Regions from separate parts of the Thermoanaerobacter sp. YS13 genome, predicted to be linked through region 1. Evidence: a T-box and tRNA genes for the amino acid it is inferred to sense, from the RefSeq annotation. Region 1 holds a T-box; the other holds one or more tRNA genes.
The links. A T-box is a leader RNA that pairs with one kind of tRNA and senses whether it is charged. The one in region 1 lies ahead of thrS (threonine--tRNA ligase), so its partner is inferred to be a tRNA-Thr.

Region 1 (9,712 bases):
CTACATCTCGTCCGTGGTCAGAATGAGCAGATGCTCCTGCTGCAATCATGCGCAGAAGATTGCGAGCTACAATAGTATCGGCTGTAGCACCACAAACTCCTTTTTGTGGTCCCTCACCAAAAGGGTCAATCCGACAAGGTCCCATATTACAGTTCCGGCAACAAATCCCCAGTTCTCCAAAACCACACTGGGGTTTTTGAGCTAGATAACGATCCCATGCAGTTTCCATTCCTTGCTTACGAGCAATTTCTAACATTTTTGTAACAGCAGGATCTATCGAATGTACGTTTTCCATGCATGTACCCTCCTTCAAAAAATATTTAAAAATTTGTTAAATCTTTGCATTGCCAACTAATTAAAGCCAAGATTTCTAATCAGGTTTTATTATAGAAACACTTAATTAACAATTTCTCCTCTTTTATTTTTATAACACAATTTCTAGGATAAATTTAGTTTAATAACTTTGCAGCTAGCTCAGTAATAGCTGTAACACTAAAAGAGTATTCATCTATAAAACCAGCTGCTTGATCCAAAATTTCTGTTTGAAAAGGAATAAATCCAATCACATTATCTGGAGATAAATGTTTCATAATGAATTCTTCATCCTTTGATTGACGAATTTTATTAGCGACAAATTTTATCTTGGAAATACCAAGTTCTGTAGCTAGTTTTTGTATAGTTCTGGCTGTTTGTATACTAACCAGAGTAGGTTCCGCGACAATTAGCATGATGTCTACCCCACGGGCAGTCCCTCTTGTAAGATGCTCAATTCCAGCACTCATATCCATAACTACAATTTCTTTGCGTTTTAAAATAATAGAATTTACAAGAGCATTAAGTACCATGTTTTCCCGGCAATAACACTCAGAACCTCCCGGTTTGACGGCTCCCATTTTTAAAAAAAGAATATTGCCATTTCGAATAGTGTAATCTTCCAAAATACTGTCTACATCCGGATTTAAAGAAAAGAAAGCACCATTTCCCCCTGTCCGTTCAGCAATCAATTCCCGCATAGCTACAATGGGTTTAAGACTGCCAATCCTTTCCTCAGGAAGCCCTAGTACCATCCCCAAACTGGTATCAGGGTCTGCATCTACAGCATATACTTGGTAACCCTTTTGTGCAAAATATTTAATTAAACCTGCAGCTATAGTGGTTTTACCTACACCACCTTTCCCAGAAATAGCAATTTTCATTCAAATACCTCCAATCCTTATATGGTACACCTGAAATCCATTTCTATATGTTTAGCAAAAATCGTGCCAAAAGAAAAAGACCGTTAAAATCAACCGGTCTTGTTATCTATCATGTCAATTTAAATTTGCACGTCAAAAAAAATTAACACTATTTTTTAAGCAATCCATAGCGAACCATTTTAGCATAAAGAGCTTGCCGAGAGATACCTAATGCTTTAGCAGCATATGATTTTTTGCCACCAAAAGCTTCTAAAGCTCGAATAATAGCTTCCTTTTCTGCTTCCATTTGGACTTCACAAAGTGGTGAAATTTTCTTTATACTTTTATTTAGTCCAAAATAGTCTATCAAAGGCTGAATCTCCTCGCCCTCAGCCAATATAGCACTCCTCTCTAAAACATTTTCCAATTCCCTCACATTGCCGGGCCAAGAATAGCTTAAAAGATATTCCATAGCTGCAAGAGAAATCCGCAACTTTTTCCCATATTCCTCGTTTATTCTCTTTAAAATATCTTCCACCAACAACGGTATGTCTTCTGGCCTTTCTCGTAAAGGAGGAAGTAACAGCTTAACTACGTTTAAGCGATAAAAAAGGTCTCCCCTGAAACATCCTTCTTGCACCATTTTTTCCAAATTTCTACTAGTCGCTGCTATCACCCGCACATCTATTTTTCTTGCCTTAGTACTTCCCAATCTTTCTACCACTTTTTCTTGCAAGACAGTTAAAAGTTTTGCCTGCATGCTAAGAGGCATATCTCCAATTTCATCTAAAAAAATAGTTCCTCCATCTGCCAATTCAAATTTACCAGGCTTTCCGCCCCTCTTAGCTCCAGTAAAAGCACCTTCTTCATACCCAAAAAGTTCAGATTCCAACAGTTCAGAAGGGATAGCAGCACAATTCACTCTTATAAAAGGACCATGGCGGCGAAAACTTTCCTGATGAATAGCCTGTGCTAACACTCCTTTTCCTGTACCACTCTCTCCTACAATTAAGATGGTAGCATTAGTTTTAGCTGCTTTTTGGGCTAAAATTAAAACGTTTTTAAAACACCAATTTAAAGTTCGAATATGATTAAATTGAAAAGGTTTAGAGCAATTGACTTCTCTAACTTTATAGTTATATTCAATTCCTATTTCTGACTTTGTAATGGATTCCAAAAGATGATATACCAGTTCTCTTTCAGCAGGTAAAAGTTGAAACAGCATGTATTCATTTTTAACATGGACACTAAAAGGCATGCCTATTACAATAATAGTTTCCCCTTTTGTGCTGTAAAAGGTCCATACTTGAGGTTTACCCGCCGTAAGTATTTCAGAATAATTAGTTAAAGGTATTATCTCTTCTAACAATCGACCTTGCACCCTTTGTCCAACAATGCCTAGCATATGAACACTAATTTTATTTATTTTTACTACTTTTCCTTGACTATCAACAATTATCAGACCAAAAGGCATCACATGAAAGAGGGTTTCCACGTTGCTTAAAGATAATTCTTTCACGTCGTTCATATACCCTAAGAGGACCTCTTGATAGTTTTTATTTGCTTGAACAGATTGGACAGCAAGTGCTAAAAGTAATTTATTGCTTTCTTCTGAAAAAACGAAATTAAAACCCTCACTGGTAGAAGTAGGATAGATGGTAGCTTCCATCTCACAATACTTTTCTCCTGTCCCCCAACACTTAGTCTCTTTTACTTCCACTTTCTTTTTAAAAAGCTTGTTGAGAACCCCCGCTAACAAACCCGTTTCTAAATAGCATTGAGGCTCACCTATAGGAAGCAAGTGCGAACATGTTAAACACTCATACCATTTGACTATTATCTTATCATTTTTTGCAGTTTGCAGCTTAAGGTCTCCCATTCCAAGTTCGCCTATTTTAGCAGGTACTTCTTCTAGGGCATTTACAAGAAGTTGACTGCCAATAGAGTAACCTGCCTGATAATAAACTTCGTGCTTCGAGGTACTGATTAACATACCTCTTCCCCCTTTAATTGTACTTATTGTTAATCATTCAAAAACTTCTCACATATGCTAAATAAGCATCATAATTTCTTTTTAGCTCATCAATTGAGTCTCCACCAAACTTTTTAAGGCTTTCCTCAGCAATCACCCAAGCACAAACTGCTTCTAAAACACACGCAGCCGCTTCAACAGCAGTCACATCTGAACGCTCATAAGCAGCTTTTACTTCCTCTTTAGTATTTATGTCAATAGAAGTAAGGGGTTTTAAAAGAGTAGGAATTGGTTTCATGGCAGCTTTTATAACTATAGGGCTTCCATTTGAAATTCCACCTTCAATTCCTCCTGCATTGTTGGTCTTCCTATAAAATCCTTTTTCTTTGTCATAATAAATTTCATCATGGACTAAGGAACCGGGGCTTTTGGCTGCCTCAAAGCCCAAACCAAATTCTACTCCCTTAATTGCTTGAACGCTCATTATATGATAAGAAAGCAGAGCATCTAATTTCCTGTCCCATTGAGTATGGCTGCCTAATCCTATAGGCACCCCTTCAATTACTATTTCTATTATACCTCCTAAAGTATCGCCTTTAGCCTTTGCCTCTTCAATTACTTTGATCCACTCTTCCTCTGTTTTTACACCACCTATTTCTAATACTTTGCTTTTTATTGAAATATTTAGTTCTTTTAAAAGCAATTTTGCCACACTCCCTATAGCCACTCTTGCCGCGGTCTCACGGGCACTAGAACGCTCTAAAATATTTCTAATATCTCTTTGATCGTATTTAATAGCTCCTGCAAGGTCTGCATGACCCGGTCTGGGTCTTGTTATAGGCGGAATTTCTTTATCTTTCCAATTTGTATAATCTCTATTTATAATTTCCAATGTAAGAGGTGCTCCGATAGTCTTGCCATGTCTTACTCCACTTACGATGTGTACTTCATCTTTTTCAATAGCCATTCTTCCCCCTCTCCCATAACCCCCCTGTCTTCTTTGAAGCTCATTATTTATAAATTCTACGTCAATAAAGAGATTTGATGGAAGGCCTTCAATAATAGCAACTAAAGCTTCTCCATGGGATTCCCCTGCAGTAATATATCTCATATTTCCCCTCCTCACTGCTTTACTTCCATTTCTTTAATCCCATCTTCATAATTAGCGACTAAAAAGTACAAAATACTCACTACTATTCTTGTAATACCTGTTAAAATCATAAAAGCTACATAACCCATTTGTGTATAAAGCCACATTCCAAACATAGGAGCAATAAAAGCGGAAATTTGAGTGATTAGTGTAAACACAGCTATGTAACTCATTTTTTCTGAAGTAGGAGGTAAAAGCTCTAACAGCCAATTTAAGAGCAACATGTTATAACCTCCTACAGCTATACCCCCTAAAAAGTCAAAAATAGCGCCAACATAAAGGTTTTTAGCTGTAGCCCACATGAGGGGAATAAATCCTAGAAGCAATGCACTTAATGCAACAGCAAATCCGTTTCCCTTTTTGTTGGACAGGTCAGCCCATTTATAAAAAGCTAAAATAGACCCAATAGAGGAAACAATAGTAAATATACTCATCCATGCATTGTTGGCATGCAAAAAATTCACCTTATATATGGTAAAAATAGGCCAAGCCATCATCCATGCAAAATAATATATAAAAGAAGTTACATTAAAATATATAAACTTTTTAGACTCAAACATGTTTTTAAAAGCTTCATAAAAACTTCCGGACTTGGCTTCATCCAAATCCCTCTTCACCACATGAAACCTTGAAAAATAATAAGATTCTATTAATCCAAAAATAAATGCAACAGTAAATATTACTTGATAATTAATAGGGAAAACTATTTTATCAAGCAACCATCCTGTTATCAAAACTGTAATTGTTGCCACAATTGTCGTCCAAAAATTTCTGTCAGCGAAAACTTTACTTCTATATTCTGGGGGAATTAATTCACTCATAAAGGACTGCCAGCACATGCCAACTGCCATAGAAGGTAAATTCATTACTCCCACCAACACGACTACCACCCACGGTTGGAGCTCTTTATTAAAAAACGGGGCAAGCGCAAGCAAAAAATAAAAAGTTCGTGCAATATACAGTACTGTATAAGCAAATTTATGAACATCCTTTAAGCTATTAATCAAATAAGTTACAGGAATTACTCCAATTACCACCATAAGAGCAGGAAGAGAGTTTAAAAGAGATACCTGAAAGTCATCAGCTCTCAATTTTATGGCATATATTCCAATAAAAGGGTTAACCATATTAAAGCCTATAGCCCATGCAAGTCCATTTATCATATTCATTTTTATGTTATATCTCAAATGCTTGTAAACTTCTAGCTTCTTTTTCATACCTCTCCCTCAAAATTAATATTTTAATTTTAGATTACCACGTTTTTTAAATTCTTTCAATAAATCAAAATGCCCCTTTAAAGGAGCATTTTGATTTTATAAAGCTTTGGTGGCAATTTCTTTAAGAATTTTTTCTATAAACTCATTTAAGGAAATGGCGCCTAGATCCCCTTCTTTTCTTGACCTTAAAGATACTGTTCCTTGTTCTACTTCTTTATCCCCTACAATCAGCATATAAGGAATCTTTTGAAGTTGTGCCTCTCGTATTTTGTACCCTATTTTTTCATTTCTGTCGTCTAATTCAGCTCTTATGTCATTTTCCAACAGACGACCGTATACATTTTGGGCATAAGCATAGTGTTTATCGGATATAGGCAAAACTTTAACTTGTACTGGCGCCAGCCAAGTTGGAAAAGCCCCTGCAAAATGTTCAGTAAGAATTCCAATAAATCTTTCTATACTTCCGTAAATTACCCTGTGCAACATTATAGGTCTGTGTTTTTCTCCATCTGAGCCTATATACTCCAGTTCAAACCTTTCAGGCATCTGGAAATCTAATTGGATAGTCCCGCATTGCCACGTACGACCTATGCTGTCTTTTAAATGAAAATCTATTTTGGGTCCGTAAAACGCACCATCTCCCTCATTAACTTTATATGGTAAATTTACGCGGTTTAAAGCAGAAACCAAAGCATTTGTAGCCAATTCCCAGTCTTCATCAGACCCCATAGAATTTTCAGGACGTGTAGACAATTCCACAAAATACTCAAAACCAAAAATTTTATAGAAATAATCCACTAAATTTATAACCCCTAAAATTTCATCTTCCACCTGCTCAGGAGTCATAAACAAGTGAGCATCATCCTGAGTAAAACTTCTTACTCTCATAAGCCCATGCAAAACTCCTGAGAGTTCATGCCTATGCACTAAACCCAATTCACAAAGTCTTAAGGGCAAATCCCTGTAACTGTGCATTGTAGACTTGTAAACAAGCATTGCTCCAGGGCAATTCATAGGCTTTATTGCATAAGTCTCTCCATCTATTTCAGTAAAATACATATTCTCTTTATAGTGGTCCCAGTGTCCTGACCTACGCCATAACTCTTCATTCAAAATTATAGGAGTTTTTATTTCCTGATAACCGTGCTTTATATGTTCTTTTCGCCAAAAATCTTCTAAAATGTTTCTTATAATCATTCCCTTAGGATGGAAAAATGGAAAACCTGGTCCTTCAGGGTGGATACTAAACAAATCTAACTCTTTCCCTAATTTTCTATGGTCTCTCTTTTTAGCTTCCTCTAACATATGTAAATATTCATCTAACATGCTTTTTTTAGGAAAGCTTATTCCATATATTCTTTGAAGCATTTTATTTTTTTCGTCGCCTTTCCAGTAGGCTCCAGCAACTGACAACAATTTAATAGTTTTTACCATGCCTGTTGACATAAGGTGAGGTCCTGCGCAAAGGTCAGTAAATTCTCCTTGCTTGTAAAAAGAAATTTCCTCCCCTTCTGGTATTTCTTCAATTAGCTCCACTTTATAAGGTTCACCTTTTTCCTCCATTAATTTTATTGCTTCATCTTTTGAAAGGACAAACCTTTCCAACTTATAATCTTCTTTTATAATTTTATTCATTTCCTGCTCTATAGCTTCAAAGTCTTCTGTAGTAAAAGGCCTATCTGTGTCGAAGTCATAGTAAAAGCCATTGTCTATAGCCGGACCAATTGCCAATTTCACATCTTTAAAAAGCCTTTTTACAGCCTGTGCTAAAATATGGGAAGAAGTGTGCCAATAAATCCTTTTTCCTTCTTCATCATCAAAAGTCAAAATTTCTAATTTTCCGTCCTCCTCAATTTTTGTATTGAGTTCTACTACTTTACCATTAAACTTTCCCCCAACAGCTTCTTTTGCTAATCTTTTACTTATACTTTTAGCTATTTCATAAACTGTCATACCCTTTTCAAATTCATTTTGTGTGCCATCCTTTAATATTATAATCATTCAATTACCTCCTTTGTAAAATTTTTTATTTAAATAAAAAACCTCTTACCCCGTAAAGAGGCAGAGGTTATCTGCGGTTCCACTCTTTTTTATACTCTGGTATTATATCGGAATAACCGTTCGGATTCATCATCCGCAGCTCCGGGGTGGTCTTCGATATTCAGAACATTTGAATGATCTCAGCCTATGTCATTCAATCTCTGTGATGTTCTTTAAATATCTACTTTCCCCCTCATTGCTTTAATATTTAATTTTTTAATCATTATATCTTCCTCTCGGACATTTGTCAATAATAACTTATAAAAATTGTATCACAATTGCTTGCAATACTCCTATGAAAAACCCTAAAACTCCCCCCATAATCTCTATCATATAAAGTTCACTATGAGCAATTTTTATCACCACATCCTCCAATTTTTCTAATTTGAAGCTTTTTATCTTTTCCTCTACAATTTCTGATATTTTAAGTTTTTTTGAAATAATCTCCACCACTTCATTAGGAGGAAAATTCAAAAATACTTCTACTTCTCTATTTATAATATCACCAATGTAGTTTGATATCATCTCTTTTATAGCCTTGGGAAGAAAAGAAGGAAGCTTATTTTCTGTAACTTCTTTAACTTTTAAGTCCAAATTCGATAATAGAAACTTGCGATTTTCTTCTGTTAAAAGCTTATCCCATAAATCATTAAAAGATAGTAGTTCTTTCTCTACAATTTCTCCCACTGATTTAGCAATTTCATACTTTCTTTTAGGAATAAGACCTTGTACCTCGATTCCTAAAATTTTTATTGGTTTTAAAGGTTTAAACAGCATTTTCACTGCCACAAAATTCGTAAACCATCCAATAGCTGCTCCTACAAAAGCTAAAAATAGCATCCTTGTTAAAAATTGCATTCCACCACCTCTAAATCTTAAAAAATCACAAATATAATAATATCAGATTTTGACGAATTTTAAAACCCAGCCTTAAGCTGGGCTATTTTTCACATTTAATCTTTGAACATAATTCACAGCCATAGCAAATTTCTACTTTGTCATTAAAAACTTTTTTAACCGTCTCTAGAATTTCATTATCTCTCATATTGTTAATAGAATGAAAAAATATTTTTTTAGGAGCAATGGTTATAAGCGTGCTTATCAAAGCATCTTCATCACTTATAACACCATCTTTTAATTCAGCAACTATTTCATTAATAAAATCATTAGATATTGGTTTGTCATTTTCATCATAAAGTTTAAATTTGCCATTTTTGTCGACAATGATATTCAATATTTCAACTTTTGAATCCTGTAATTCGACGAAGTATTTAAGCAAACCTATAAACTCATTGTACTCTTTTTTCATTAAAAATTCATCAACAGCCTTATCTGTTACTTCGCTAAGTTCACTAATAAAATCCCTCAGTCTAAAGTTCACAAACCCTTCTAAGTCTATATAATCACTCTCTTTTAAAAAATCTCTTACCAATACAAAAATTTGCTCTTTTTTTGCTAATTTAAATGTCTCTTTATTCACATCATCTTCTAAAATATTGTAAGCGATTTTTTCTATTTCCTCCTTTTCATCTTCTGAAAAATAATGGTAATATTTATTGATTAATTTTCTTATTATCCGTTTGTCAATTTGGTTAACAATTATATCTGAAATAGCTTCCGCTATATAATTTCTTATTCTCGCAACATTATTAAAGTCTTGTTTATCCTCCACTTTTAAGCTATAATAGGTAACTGAGCCACACACATTAGAATTTATCGCAATCTTTATACCATTTTCAGCTAAATTTTTTAAGCCATGTTTTAAATTTTCTCCATCTAGTTTTAAATCCTTTGAAATACCTATGGAAAATAGTTGCAATTTTCTCACTCCTTTCGTTAATAGTATATGTGTCTTTTTATCATTTTTATCTGTTTTAAATCAGTGGAATGATGGAACCAATGTCTTTTATTTGTTTAAAAGTAAGATAAATAATTTCAATTCCTTTTTTATTTAAAAATTCAATAATTTTTTCATAATTTTTATGTGAATTGAATACACCAGTTACTGCTAATTTTTTATCTCCTATAAGTCCCATTGCACCGCCAATAAATCCGTATTCAAAACCTTTTAAAAAAACGCCTCCGGGTTCTATCAAAAGCGCTTCAAAACCATTCTTAACTGCCACCTCAAATATTCCTTTGTCTGAAGTTATAAAAC
Region 2 (9,712 bases), on a different contig from region 1:
AAGGAGGGGGTGTTGAGTTTATCCCCCCTTGTTTTAGCTTTTATTGGAGATGCTGTGTATAGTTTATACATTCGCACCAAAATTGTGGCTCAAAAAAATCAGTCTGTTAATTTTTTGCACAAAGAGACAATTAAGTACGTAAAAGCCAAAGCTCAGGCAGAATCTATAAAAAGAATTTATGATCTTCTCTCAGAAGAGGAAAAAGATATAGTTAGAAGAGGAAGGAATATGAAGTCTAATACTACACCTAAAGGAGTAGAAGTACAGGCTTATAGGTATGCTACGGGATTTGAAGCATTGCTAGGTTATCTTTATCTTGCAGGAGAATATAAAAGATTAAAAAACATTCTTGAGCTTTCTGTACAAGTTATTGAAGAATAGGTGATGATTATGAAAGAGCAGGATGTAATTTTTGGTAGAAATCCAGTAATCGAAGCCATAAAAAGTGGGAAGGAAATCGAAAAAATATACGTTTCTAAAACAGCAGGAGGAAATATTTCAAAGATAATAAATTTTGCAAAAGAAGCAGGCATTGTAGTTTCTACTACTGATAATGACACTTTAAGTAAACTGGCCGGTGGTCGAAATCACCAAGGAGTCGTAGCTTTGTCTGCTGTATATCAATACTTTGAAGTAGAGAACCTTTTGGAATATGCTGAACAAAAGAAAGAAAAACCTTTTTTGCTGATATTAGATGAGATAACTGACCCTCACAATTTGGGTGCGATTATAAGAAGCGCAGAGGCTTTTGGGGTCCACGGGATAATAATTCCAAAAAGGCGGGCTGTAGGGGTAAATGCTACTGTTGTAAAAACTTCTGCTGGAGCAGTAGAATATATGAGGATAGCAAAAGTATCAAATATTAACAATACAATACGAGATTTAAAAGAAAGAGGCGTATGGATAGTTGGAACGGATGTAAACGCGGAAAAAAGTTTTGAAGAGCTGAATTATGATTTTCCTGTTGCTTTCGTTATTGGGAATGAAGGGAAAGGGGTTTCTAAATTAGTTTTACAAAATTGTGATTTTATAGTAAAGATCCCTATGAAAGGTAAGATAAACTCTTTAAATGCTTCTGTAGCAGCCTCCATTTTAATTTATCAAGTACTTTTAAAAAGAAAAGATAAGGCGTGATGTCCTTGTACATGTTGGTGGATGGTTATAATGTAATAAATAATTGGCAAATACTAAAAGAAGAAGCACAAAAAAATTTGCAAGATGCGCGGGACAAGTTAATAGATATGTTGGCTGATTTTAAAGGATATTCAGGTATAAATATAATATTAGTTTTTGATGCAATGTATGTAAAAGGAAGTTTAGAAAAACATGAAGAAATTAGTGGTATTGAGGTCGTTTACACAAGAGAAGGCGAATCGGCAGATCACTTTATAGAATTAAAAGTGGTGGAATTAGCGAAAAAGGAGCAAGTAATTGTGGTAAGTTCTGATTGGACTGTGCAACAGGTGGTTTTAGCTCATGGTGCAATAAGAATGTCTGCAAGAGAGCTTTACGAAGAGATGAATAAATACATTGAAAGTCATAAAAAAAGCTATGTGAATACAATTTATAAGGATAATTTGGAAGAACGACTTGATAATGAAATAGTAAAAAAGCTGCGTAAAATGGCAGAAAACAGTTAAAATTAGCTTGACTACCTTTACCAATATAATGTATAATTATAACGTATAAAGTTGCCGGAATAATAAATGGGGGCGGTATTGGTGAAATCTGGGGCGCAGCAGGATTACTATCAACTCTATGATCAAATGGAAGAAGAGGAGGTAGTTTTTAGAGCTCAAAAAGGCGATGAAATTGCTTTAGAGTACCTTATTGAAAGGTATAAAAGCTTTGTAAAAGCAAAAGCTCGTGCTTATTTTTTAGTAGGTGCGGATAAGGAAGATATTATTCAAGAAGGGATGATAGGCCTTTATAAAGCAATTCGGGATTATAAAAGTGACAAGCTCACTTCTTTCAAGGCTTTTGCGGAATTATGTGTGACTCGTCAAATTATTACTGCTATTAAAACTGCAACAAGGCAGAAGCACATACCCCTTAATTCTTATGTTTCCCTCAATAAGCCCATCTTTGATGAAGAATCTGATAGGACTCTGATGGACGTTGTTTCTACCCAGTGCATTGCTGACCCTGAAGAGTTAATAATAAGCAAAGAGGAATACGTTAACATTGAGAGCAAGATGGGAGAATTGTTGAGCGGCTTAGAGTGGGAGGTCTTGGTATCATATTTAGATGGTAAGTCTTATCAAGAAATTGCTGAAGATTTAAATAGGCATGTTAAATCCATAGATAATGCTCTACAACGGGTAAAAAGAAAATTAGAAAGATATCTTGAAATGAGGAACAGCTAACTATTGACATTTAGAAAACTTTATAGTAAAATCAAAAATCGGAGTCGTGATATTCCCTTTTGCCCACGTAGCTCAGTAGGCAGAGCGTCGCCTTGGTAAGGCGGAGGTCACCGGTTCGATCCCGGTCGCGGGCTCCAATTTTGTTATTGAAGTTTTTTTATTATACAAGGTTTGGAATTTTTTAAAGCACACGAATAAAGATGTATAAAGTGTCATTTTTGTGACATAATTTTAAGAAACACCAGGATAAGTTTATTGTGTAAAGGAGGAAAAGAGGATGGCGAAGCAAAAATTTGAGAGGAAGAAGCCCCACGTAAACGTAGGGACGATAGGTCACGTAGACCATGGTAAGACGACATTAACAGCAGCGATAACGATGGTATTATCGAAGGCAGGGATGGCAGAAGCTAAGGGATATGATGAGATAGACAAGGCACCAGAGGAGAAAGCAAGGGGAATAACGATAAACACGACTCACGTAGAATATGAGACAGAGAAGAGGCACTATGCACATGTAGACTGTCCAGGTCACGCAGACTATGTAAAGAACATGATAACAGGGGCAGCGCAGATGGACGGGGCGATATTGGTAGTATCAGCAGCAGATGGTCCGATGCCCCAGACGAGGGAGCACATATTATTAGCGAGGCAGGTAGGAGTGCCATATATAGTAGTATTTTTAAACAAAGCAGACATGGTAGACGATCCAGAATTAATAGAATTAGTAGAGATGGAAGTAAGGGAATTACTAAACGAATATGAATTTCCAGGGGATGACACACCGATAGTAGTAGGGTCGGCATTAAAGGCATTGGAATGCGGATGTGGCAAGAGAGAGTGCGAATGGTGCGGGAAGATATGGGAGTTAATGGATGTAGTAGACGAATATATACCGACACCGGAGAGAGACATAGACAAGCCATTTTTGATGCCAGTAGAGGACGTATTTACGATAACAGGAAGGGGAACTGTTGCGACAGGGAGAGTAGAGAGAGGGAAGGTAAAGGTAGGAGACGAAGTAGAGATAATAGGATTGACGACAGAATCGAGGAAGACAGTAGTAACAGGGGTAGAGATGTTTAGGAAGACGATGGATGAAGCGCAAGCAGGTGACAACATAGGGGTATTATTAAGAGGAGTACAGAGGGACGAAGTAGAGAGAGGGCAAGTATTAGCGAAGCCAGGGACGATAAAGCCGCACACGAAATTTGAGGCGCAAGTTTACGTATTGACGAAAGAAGAGGGAGGAAGGCACACACCATTTTTCAATGGATACAGGCCACAATTTTACTTTAGGACGACAGACGTGACAGGGGTAATAAACTTACCGGATGGAGTAGAGATGGTGATGCCAGGGGACCATGTAACGATAAAAGTAGAGTTAATAACACCGATAGCGATGGAAGAAGGTTTGAAGTTTGCTATAAGAGAAGGCGGCCGTACAGTAGGTGCTGGCGTCGTGTCAGCTATCATAGAATAAAAAGAAGCCGGGTTCAAACCTGGCTTCTTTTGAGTTAAATCAATGGCTTTAGTAGACTGTGGAAAATGTCAATCAATGAGCCACCCATAAATCGTTGACACAGACTTTTTGTTTTTGGTGATTGACAAGAAGTTATATTTATGATAAATTTGACTAAGCAGTCGAATCACCGGGAGGTGTAATAGTTGAGAGTAAAAATTACGTTGGCATGTACTGAGTGTAAGAATAGAAACTACCATACGACAAAAAATAAGAAGAATGACCCTGATAGGTTAGAGCTAATGAAATATTGCAAATTCTGCAAAAAGCATACCTTGCATAGAGAGACTAAGTAGTTTTTAAAACTTCAAGAGGATGTGAGGAAATGGCCGGTGAAGGAAGAAAAATTGTCAAGTTTTTTAAAGATGTAAGGGCAGAAATGAAAAAGGTGACATGGCCAAGCAGAGAAACTATGATAACTTATACTGAAATTGTATTAATAGTAGTGGCTCTTGTGACAGTATTCATTTTTTTGATTGACTCAGTTTTTAGTTATCTCTTAAAGCTTATTATTAAAGTTTAAAGGAGGTTGGGGCGAGTCCCCAGAGATTAACTATGCCAGAAAAAGAAAATGCAAAGTGGTATGTGGTTCATACCTATTCTGGATATGAAAACAAAGTCAAAGCTAATTTAGAAAAGATTGTAGAAAATAGGAATTTACAGCATTTAATTCACCAAATCATTGTACCTACGGAAAAAGTTGTTGAGATTAAAGATGGTAAAAAGAAAACTGTTGAGAGAAAGATTTTTCCGGGTTATGTTTTGGTGAAAATGGTTATGACGGATGATACTTGGTACGTTGTGCGAAATACCAGGGGTGTTACAGGATTTGTAGGTCCTGGGTCTAAACCTGTACCATTGAGTGAAGCAGAAGTTAGGGCTTTAGGTATAAAAGAGATTCCAACTGCAGTTGACCTTAATGTAAAAGATACTGTCAGGGTTATTTCAGGACCTTTTGAGAATTTTATTGGAGTAGTTCAAGAAATTTATCCAGAAAGACAAAAGGCGAAAGTTTTAATTTCTATGTTTGGGAGAGAGACACCGGTTGAATTTGACCTTGTACAGCTTCAAAAAATATAAAAAGTAGAAACTTATAAGCTATTTTAATTTTGTAAGGAGGTGTAGTCATGGCAAAGAAAGTGGCAGCAGTTGTAAAAATACAATTGCCAGCGGGGAAAGCTACTCCTGCGCCACCAGTAGGTACTGCATTAGGACCTCACGGTGTTAATATAATGGCTTTTTGCAAAGAATTCAATGAAAGGACAGCCAAAGACGCAGGGCTAATAATTCCTGTTGTTATTACAATATATGCAGACAGGTCATTTAGTTTTATAACTAAAACTCCACCAGCAGCTGTGCTAATCAAAAAAGCAGCTGGAATAGAGTCTGGTTCTTCGCAACCTAACAAACAAAAAGTAGGGAAAATCACAAGGGAGCAGCTTAGAGAAATTGCTGAAATCAAGATGAGAGACTTAAATGCTTCTGATATAGAGGCTGCTATGCGGATGATAGCAGGTACTGCAAGAAGCATGGGTATAGAGATTGTATAAAAATAAGTGGGAGGAAAGTCCGACACTACCACAAGGAGGTTAGAAAAGTGAAGCGAGGGAAAAAATATTTAGAGAGCTTAAAGTTATATGACAAAACACAGCAGTATTCCAGTGATGAGGCAATAGATATTGTTTTGAAAACTGCAAAAGCAAATTTTGATGAAACTATTGATTTAGCTGTAAGACTAGGTGTTGACCCAAGACATGCTGACCAACAGGTAAGAGGTACAGTAGTGCTTCCTCACGGAACAGGAAAAAGTGTGAAAGTATTAGTTTTTGCAAAAGGGGAAAAAGCTAAAGAAGCAGAGGCAGCAGGTGCTGATTATGTGGGAGCAGAAGAATTAGTTGCAAAAATTCAAAATGAAAATTGGTTTGATTATGATGTTGTAGTTGCAACTCCTGATATGATGGGAGTGGTAGGGAGATTAGGTAAAATATTAGGTCCAAAAGGATTAATGCCAAACCCTAAATCAGGTACTGTGACTTTTGATTTAGAAAAAGCTATTAAAGAAATTAAAGCTGGTAAGATTGAGTACAGGGTGGATAAAGCAGGTATAATTCACGTTCCTATAGGGAAAAAATCCTTTGGGAAAGAGAAATTATTAGAAAACTTTAGAGCGGTTATAGATGCTATAATTAAGTCTAAACCAGCAGCCGCAAAAGGACAATACATCAAAAGTGTAGTGTTATCTTCTACAATGGGACCAGGTGTGAAGGTTAATCCTTTAAAGATTTTTTAATAAAAATTGTTGACAGACAAAAAGATGTAAGGTATAATAAGTGACGTTGAAATTGAATAAAAAGACCGTAGACAGTGGGTGTGCTTTTGCACGTAAATCCCACCGAGGTTTTTAAAAATAAATTCCCAAAAGGGATCCTCATGTCTACGGGATCCTTTTTAAATTTTTTAAGGAGGTGGGAAGGTGGGCACAGCAAAAGAGAAAAAGCAACAAATCGTAGCAGAGTTTAAAGACAAATTGTCACGAGCACAAACAGTGATTTTTTCAAACTTTAGTGGCTTGACTGTAGAAGATGATACTATATTAAGACGCAAATTTAGAGAAGCTAATTCTGAGTACAAAGTCTACAAAAATACTTTAATGACTATTGCAGCTAAAGAACTAGGTTATGGGGATGATTTAGTCAAGTATTTTGAAGGACCAACTTCTGTAGCTTTTGGATATGATGACCCTGTTGCGCCTGCTAAAGTTCTTGTGGAATTTATGAAAGATCACAAGGGTATTGAGTTAAAGGCAGGCCTTGTAAATGGAAAGTTAGTGACTGTTGAGGAAATTAAGGCTTTGGCGGAGCTTCCCTCAAGGGAAGAACTTGTGGCGAAAGCTTTGGGCAGCATGAAAGCTCCTATTACCAACCTCGTTTTTGTGTTGTCTGGCACTTTGAGAAGCCTGCTTTATGCTTTAAATGCAGTGAAAGAGAAAAAGCAAGCTGAAGCTTGAAAATAAAAATAAAAATTTTAAAATGGAGGTAGAAAGAATGAGCAAAGAGGAGATTTTGGAAGCCATAAAAAATATGACAGTTCTAGAATTGGCTGAGTTGGTAAAAGCTTTAGAGGAGGAATTTGGTGTATCTGCGGCAGCTCCTGTAGCAGTTGCAGCAGCTCCAGCAGCTGGAGCACCAGCAGCAGCACCAGCTGAAGAAAAAACAGAATTTGATGTTATTTTACAAGAAGTAGGTAGTGACAAGATAAAAGTTATCAAGGTTGTGAGAGAAGTAACAGGTTTAGGATTAAAAGAAGCAAAAGATTTAGTAGAAAGTGCTCCAAAGCCAGTTAAAGAAGGAGTAAGCAAAGACGAAGCAAATCAAATTAAAGCAAAATTCGAAGAAGTTGGTGCAAAAGTAGAAATAAAATAAGGGCAAAAAATTTGCCCTTATTTTTTTATGGGGAATTGTTGACATAAATCTTCACTTGTGCTATTATAATAAATTGCATTAATAGTGGCCTTTTTTATTTGTTAATATATGTATAAGAGGGAGCCTGTTGGTGAATAATAATGGTAAAATAGGGTTATTTTGCATGAAATCCAAAAGTGGGAAACTTTTGGTAATTTACATTTTTTAAGGGGTGAAATGGATGGTAAATCCTGTACAAGTGGGCAACAAGACAAGAATGAGCTTTGCTAAGATCGATGAAGTGTTAGAAATGCCCGACCTTATTGAAGTTCAAAAGAAGTCATACAAATGGTTTTTAGAGGAGGGGTTGAGAGAAGTCTTTAGAGAAATTTCCCCTATAGAGAGCTTTACAGGAAATTTGGCGTTAGAATTTGTGGATTATAGATTAGAAAATAACCCCAAGTATTCAGTAGAAGAATGTAAAGATAGAGATACTACATATGCTGTGCCGATGAAAGTCAAAGTACGCCTTACCAATAGGGAAACAGGGGAAATTAAGGAATCTGAAGTATTTATGGGAGATTTTCCTTTAATGACAGAAAAGGGTACTTTTATTATAAATGGCGCAGAACGTGTAATTGTAAGCCAATTGGTTAGATCTCCAGGAGTTTATTATGAACAACAATTTGATAAATTTGGGAAAAAATTAATTTCTGCAACTGTAATTCCAAATAGAGGGGCTTGGCTAGAATATGAAGAAGATTCCAATGATATAGTATATGTTAGAATTGACAGAACAAGAAAAGTTCCAGTTACTGTATTATTAAGGGCGTTGGGTTATAGTACTGATATTCAAATTCTTGACCTTTTAGGAGAAGAGGAAAAATTAAAAGCTACTTTAGATAAGGATACAACAAAATCTGAAGAAGAGGCTTTAATAGAAATTTATAAAAGATTGAGACCGGGAGAGCCACCTACTGTTGAGAGTGCCAAAAGCCTTTTGTATGCATTATTTTTTGATGCAAAAAGGTATGATTTAGCAAAAGTTGGGCGCTATAAATTTAATAAAAAACTTGCGTTAAAAACGAGAATTGTAAACTTAAAAAGCGCAAAAAAGATTGTCAATCCTGTTACAGGAGAGATATTAGTAGAAGAAGGAGAGAAAATTTCCAAAGAAAAGGCAGAAGAAATTCAAAATTGCGGCATAAATGTAGTAGAAGTGTTAGTAGAGGGTAAAGTAGTAAGAGTAATAGGTAATAATACGGTGGATATAAATAAATATCCAATGCCTTATGATGTATCTAACTTAAATATAAAAGAAGCAGTAAATTTAAGTATATTAAAAGAAATCCTTGATAATTTCTCTGATGAAGAGGCAGTAAGAAACGAAATAAAAAATAGAATGGATGAACTTGTTCCAAAGAACATTACTAAAGATGACATTATAGCCACTATAAGCTACCAACTAAATTTAACTCATGGGATAGGTTCAATAGATGATATAGATCATTTAGGAAATAGGCGACTCAGGTCTGTAGGAGAATTATTGCAAAATCAATTTAGAATTGGACTTGCGAGATTAGAAAGAGTAGTCAAAGAGAGAATGACAATCCAAGATGTGAATGAAATTACTCCTCAAAACCTTATAAACATTCGCCCAGTTGTTGCAGCCATTAGGGAATTTTTCGGAAGCTCCCAGCTTTCTCAATTTATGGACCAAACTAACCCTTTGGCAGAACTTACTCATAAGAGAAGAGTAAGTGCTTTAGGTCCTGGAGGACTTAGTAGAGAAAGAGCGGGTTTTGAAGTAAGAGACGTTCATTATTCTCACTATGGAAGGATATGCCCAATTGAGACTCCTGAAGGACCTAATATCGGTTTGATTGGATCTTTGACTACCTATGCTCGCGTAAATGAATATGGATTTATTGAAGCTCCATATAGGAGAGTAGACAAAACTACTGGTACAGTTACAGATGAAATTGTATATATGACTGCAGATGAAGAAGATGAATATATTATAGCTCAAGCTAATGAACCATTAGATGAAAACAACAGGTTTATTAATGAGAAAGTGGTATGTAGATTAAAAGAAGAGATAATAGCAGTACCTCCAACAGAAGTGGACTTCATGGACGTTTCACCAAAACAGATAGTGTCTGTTGCTACTTCTATGATACCTTTTTTGGAAAATGATGATGCGAATAGAGCCTTGATGGGCTCTAACATGCAGAGGCAAGCAGTACCACTTATAAAACCTGAAGCGCCAATAATTGGAACGGGCATAGAATATAAGGCAGCTGTTGATTCTGGTGTAGTAGTATTAGCAAAAAACGATGGAGTAGTAGAAAAGGTCACCGCTGATAAAGTTATAATTAGAACAAAGGACGGTAGAAGGGATGAGTATAATTTACTTAAATTTAAGA

Region 2: it encodes a tRNA-Thr, which carries the amino acid that the T-box ahead of thrS (threonine--tRNA ligase) is inferred to sense. The anticodon was not compared.

The regions. Positions count from the first base shown of each region.
Region 1 is NZ_JOOI01000001.1:913,694-923,405, forward strand. Features, by position in the region: gene cooS (anaerobic carbon-monoxide dehydrogenase catalytic subunit) at 1-295, opposite strand, end outside; gene THYS13_RS04715 (AAA family ATPase) at 450-1,196, opposite strand; gene THYS13_RS04720 (sigma 54-interacting transcriptional regulator) at 1,345-3,168, opposite strand; gene THYS13_RS04725 (chorismate synthase) at 3,206-4,258, opposite strand; gene THYS13_RS04730 (MFS transporter) at 4,270-5,514, opposite strand; gene thrS (threonine--tRNA ligase) at 5,611-7,515, opposite strand; T-box leader at 7,569-7,760, opposite strand; gene THYS13_RS04740 (DUF445 domain-containing protein) at 7,813-8,412, opposite strand; gene ytxC (putative sporulation protein YtxC) at 8,495-9,373, opposite strand; gene THYS13_RS04750 (DUF6873 family GME fold protein) at 9,429-9,712, opposite strand, start outside.
Region 2 is NZ_JOOI01000002.1:873,814-883,525, forward strand. Features, by position in the region: gene THYS13_RS12060 (Mini-ribonuclease 3) at 1-381, shown strand, start outside; gene rlmB (23S rRNA (guanosine(2251)-2'-O)-methyltransferase RlmB) at 391-1,134, shown strand; gene THYS13_RS12070 (NYN domain-containing protein) at 1,134-1,640, shown strand; gene sigH (RNA polymerase sporulation sigma factor SigH) at 1,722-2,366, shown strand; tRNA gene THYS13_RS12080 (tRNA-Thr) at 2,428-2,503, shown strand; gene tuf (elongation factor Tu) at 2,644-3,846, shown strand; gene rpmG (50S ribosomal protein L33) at 4,032-4,181, shown strand; gene secE (preprotein translocase subunit SecE) at 4,211-4,408, shown strand; gene nusG (transcription termination/antitermination protein NusG) at 4,441-4,965, shown strand; gene rplK (50S ribosomal protein L11) at 5,013-5,435, shown strand; gene rplA (50S ribosomal protein L1) at 5,483-6,175, shown strand; ribosomal protein L10 leader region at 6,223-6,345, shown strand; gene rplJ (50S ribosomal protein L10) at 6,359-6,892, shown strand; gene rplL (50S ribosomal protein L7/L12) at 6,930-7,307, shown strand; partial or broken gene rpoB (DNA-directed RNA polymerase subunit beta) at 7,528-9,712, shown strand, end outside.